2 regions of the Bacillus sp. SRL337 genome follow, and region 1 is predicted to be linked to the other one. Evidence: riboswitches for the same ligand, from Rfam matches in the RefSeq annotation. Region 1 holds a riboswitch; the other holds the start of a gene.
What was found. Region 1 has a riboswitch for FMN ahead of AC4E8A_RS15615 (ECF transporter S component). Riboswitches for the same ligand answer to the same signal wherever they lie in the genome.
Positions count from the first base shown of each region.

Region 2: linked by a shared signal. The riboswitch ahead of ribD (bifunctional diaminohydroxyphosphoribosylaminopyrimidine deaminase/5-amino-6-(5-phosphoribosylamino)uracil reductase RibD) and the one ahead of AC4E8A_RS15615 (ECF transporter S component) in region 1 are both predicted to bind FMN.

Region 1 is NZ_OZ481793.1:3,051,123-3,053,322, reverse strand. It holds gene AC4E8A_RS15620 (peptidoglycan DD-metalloendopeptidase family protein) at 1-566, shown strand, start outside; FMN riboswitch at 654-794, shown strand; gene AC4E8A_RS15615 (ECF transporter S component) at 942-1,508, shown strand; gene AC4E8A_RS15610 (ferredoxin) at 1,613-1,861, opposite strand; gene AC4E8A_RS15605 (YpbB family protein) at 2,100-2,200, shown strand, end outside.
Region 2 is NZ_OZ481793.1:2,859,739-2,861,938, forward strand. It holds gene ribD (bifunctional diaminohydroxyphosphoribosylaminopyrimidine deaminase/5-amino-6-(5-phosphoribosylamino)uracil reductase RibD) at 2-1,093, opposite strand; FMN riboswitch at 1,227-1,373, opposite strand; gene AC4E8A_RS14575 (hypothetical protein) at 1,457-2,122, opposite strand.

The DNA of each region.
Region 1 (2,200 bases):
CTGTTATAAAAGGGGAAAGAATCGGGAGCATGGGCAGCACGGGTAGGTCGACAGGGACTCATCTGCATTTTGAGATCCATAAGGGAGAATGGACGATCACAAAAGACAATGCGATAGACCCGTACGTTGTCTATGGGGAAGGGGAAACAGGACAAACGGTTTTTGCAAATGAACATGATCCTTACCAGGTTCGTGAAGTTGCACTTAAGATAAACCATTTAGAAAAAGAAAACCCAGCTGCGTCTTCCGCAGATCAGATGGGATCTATAAGTAAAGTACATACCGTGAAACCTGGGGAAACCCTTTGGCGAATAGCCAAAACCTATGGAGTCAGCGTAGAGGGTGTACTCGTTGAGAACAGCCTCCCTGATTCTACGATCATCTCTGGCCAGGAATTGGTTATACCAGACACCTCTGGAAAGGTCCACAGGGTCCAACAGGGGGAAACGCTATTTGGGATAGCGAAGCAATACGATGTTTCTGTTGAGGAGTTGATTGGCTGGAATGATATGAAGAAGAGTGAACCGATCATTCCATTCCAGGAATTAGTAGTTCAGCGGGAGTAGGTATGTATTAATTTATCTCGAATTCGAGCTAAACCCTTCACACATCCTAAGTTATTCTGTATAATGATGATGTATCAAAAATTTAAGATTCGTCTTCGGGGCAGGGTGAAATTCCCGACCGGCGGTGATGAGTGAGAGTATTCATTCTAAGCCCGCGAGCCTGTTTTATGGGCAGGATTTGGTGTGATTCCAAAGCCGACAGTACAGTCTGGATGGGAGGAGATGAAGGTTGAGCCGCGTTCAAAAGGAACAGCTTTGGACGTTTATTTGGGCATGCCTTTGGACTTCTCAAGAGATTCTCTTGAGTTTTTTTAGGTTGCTCAGGCAAAACCTTTCTTCTAACGTGAGATGAGTCACTAGAAGGAGAGAGGAAGCATGAAGAAGTTGAATACCAGAGGGTTTATCTTGATTGGGATGTTGAGCGCAGTATCTTATGTCCTAATGCTGCTGAACTTTCCGATACCGCCGTTTCCAAGCTTTTTAATGGTTGACTTTAGTGATGTACCTGCATTGATAGCAGCCATCATTTTAGGGCCGGTAGCAGGGATTTTGGTGGAATTATTGAAAAATGTCCTGGACTATGTAATGACTGGAAGTGATACCGGGGTGCCGATCGGACACTTTGCGAATTTCATGGCGGGAATTTCCTTCATCTTACCGGTTTATTATATTTATAACCGCATCCAATCAAAGAAAGGAATGTTGACCGGACTGGTTACAGGAACAGTTGCCATGGCAGTGTTAATGAGTGTGTTAAATTACTTTATCATTTTGCCCGCTTATAAATATTTCTTGAATTTAGAACTGCCGACAACCATTATCGTTACCGGAATTCTTCCATTCAATATCTTGAAAGGCATCCTGATTGCAGCAGTGTTTGCATTATTGTTCACAAGGATGCATGTATGGCTTAATAAACAATTCGCATTTAAGCGTGCTTAGCATAAGAAGCGGCTGATGAAGTCATCAGCCGCTTTTATTATATGGCAGGAAGGAATATGAAAAACGGCTGGAATGTCTAATTCCAGCCGTTTTTTTAAAGAGATCTATTCGAATTTCAAGGCATCTCCGTCAAATGGCTCATCAGCAACCTTGATGGAGTCTGTTGGACAGCCTTCGAAAGCATCTATCATATCATCTTCGAGAACATCAGGTACTTCAACAGTACCTGCGTTATCGTCAAGAACCACAAAAGCAATACCTTCATCATCGTAATCATAAATGTCTGGAGCGGCTGCACCGCAAGCTCCACATGCAATGCATGTATCTTTATCAACAATCGTATACTTTGGCAATGAAAAAACCTCCTGAAAATGGTCGATATTGTTAAGTATCATACACTTGCTCCGGTAAGTGTACTAATATTCATATTATTATTCTAATGGTGATTCATAAAACTTTCAATAGTTAAGGTTCCCATTGACGATAATTTATATCTAATATCCTGTAAAGTTAAGCAGGAATAAGTCGCAAAGTGTCGGTTTCGTGATACAATAATTTAAATAAGAACAGATGCCAAAAAGGAGTAAATTTATGACTTATCTTGAAGCCGTCGTTCTTTATTGCCTTAAAAAAATCAATGGTGAAAGAACTGTATTTTCAATTTACCATTTGCTTAAAGGAAAGAAGTCTTC
Region 2 (2,200 bases), 190 kb from region 1:
GTCACTCCTTTCTCAAAGGCTTTGCTATAATCTTAATGTCATTTCCGATTTTTTCTATAGAAGTGAAGTGCAGTTCCCCACTTTCCGCAATGGAAGGGAAGCCTTTTCCCCCAAAACTGGAGAAGGCTTCCGATCCCCCGACCAATTTAGGAGCAATATACGTAATTACTTTCTGATAGGCCTTTGCTTCTAAAAAAGAGAAATGTACAGCCGAACCTCCTTCGACAAATAGCGAAGTAACATCCAACTCGCCAAGACGTTTTAGAACCGGTTGAATCTGCAGCTTAGCAGTAGCCAGCTGTTCAACTTTCACCCCTTTATCCAGAAGAAGGCGTTTTTTCTTATCAGACGCTTCACTTCCGCAGAAAACCAATGTTTCAGCATCATCTTTCAGTAAAATATTACTTTCAAAGGGGATTCGTAAATCTGAATCCAACACAACTCGAATGGGATTTTTTCCACCGCGGGGCAATCGGGTGGTGAGAAGAGGGTTATCTTTTATAACAGTATTGACTCCAACTAAAATGGCATCGTGCATATGGCGGTATTTATGTACATCCAGTCTTGATTCTTCAGAAGTTATCCACTTGCTGTCTCCAGTAAATGCTGCTGTTTTCCCATCGAGAGTCACAGCTGACTTAAGGGTGACATAAGGGGTCCTCGTCCGGATATAGTGAAAAAAGTGTTCATTTAATTCCAGCGCCTCTTCTTCACAAATACCTGTCCTTACTTCTATTCCGGCCTTTTGGAGGATTGAGATTCCTTTACCGGCCACTAATGGATTGGGGTCCACGCTTGCTATAAAAACGCGCTTCAGTTTTTTTTCGACGATAAGATTGGCACATGGCGGTGTCTTGCCAGTATGAGCGCACGGCTCCAACGTGACATAAATGTCGGCTCCTTTTGCTTTTGAACCAGCCTGGCGGATGGCATGGACTTCTGCATGCGGTTCCCCTGCCTTCAAATGTGCACCCATCCCAATGATTTCTCCATCTTTTACGACCACAGCGCCTACTGCCGGATTAGGTGAGGTCTGTCCTCTGGCCGCAGCTGCGAGAGATAAAGCTAATTTCATGTATTCTTTTTCCTGCAATTACAGTATCCTCCTTTCAAATACCAACATATCCCCAAACATATTGAAAAATATAAAAACCCTGAGTCGTTGGAGCACTCAGGGAGAAAAGCCATAATTAAATAAGCGTATAAAACATATGTTTTTTACGCACCTCTTCCTTCTCCCATCCAGACTTTCACTGTCGGCTTTGGAGTTTCACCAAATCCACCGCCATTTCTGAAAAATGACGGGTCACGGACTAAGAACTGTATAGTTCATCACCGCCGGTAGGGAATTTCACCCTGCCCCGAAGGAATAAATATTCGATTGTGTTTACTATACCATAATAATAAAGGAGGTGCATAATCGAATGCCTGAAAAACTACAGGACTAATTTATATTTTAAATCATATAAAAATCTTCCATGATCACCACGATGAATAACAACGCCAAATGTCTTGAGAGGGACTCAACATCCTCGAAGTGAATAACTGTACTTGAAGGATCAAATAATTCCTGTTTTTGGAGCGGCATCTTCCCCTTTGTCAAAGAACACACTTTTGCCTTATTAATGGAAAGGTCCCACCCTTCACCTGTTTTCGAAAAAATGATATGGTTTCCTCGAGTATCTTTCCAAGCGGACCTTCCTCCAGTAAAAGTATGTTGATGTTTACCTTTTAGCGACAACGTGATTGAATGATTTTTTATTTTCATACTTGCAATTTCATTCTCTTTTTCTAGTTTCCACATTCCTTTTTTATGAAATGCACGAGCTTTCATTCTTCCGTCGAACCCGAAGAAGCAATAGGAGTTTTCTATTCTATTGATAACAAGATGACGATTCCCATTATTTGAAAGAAGTGTCAATCCTTTACTTGAACGGGTTACTTCCTTCGAATAGATAAAATACATACACATAGATGACATTCCCAAAAGAATCAGCACCAAATAAAAAAGAATGTGCAGTCCTGGAATAAACAGGCTCAATAACACACCCAGAAGCAGTAATGCCAATGCTCTTTTAAAATATCTCATGCTTATTCTATGATAAAATAGGGTTACATTCATTAGAAGTTGTCACTCCTTACTAGAGGTATTTTAATAGTATGACAATAGTAGAGATTATAGAACTCTAGTAAGATTGGT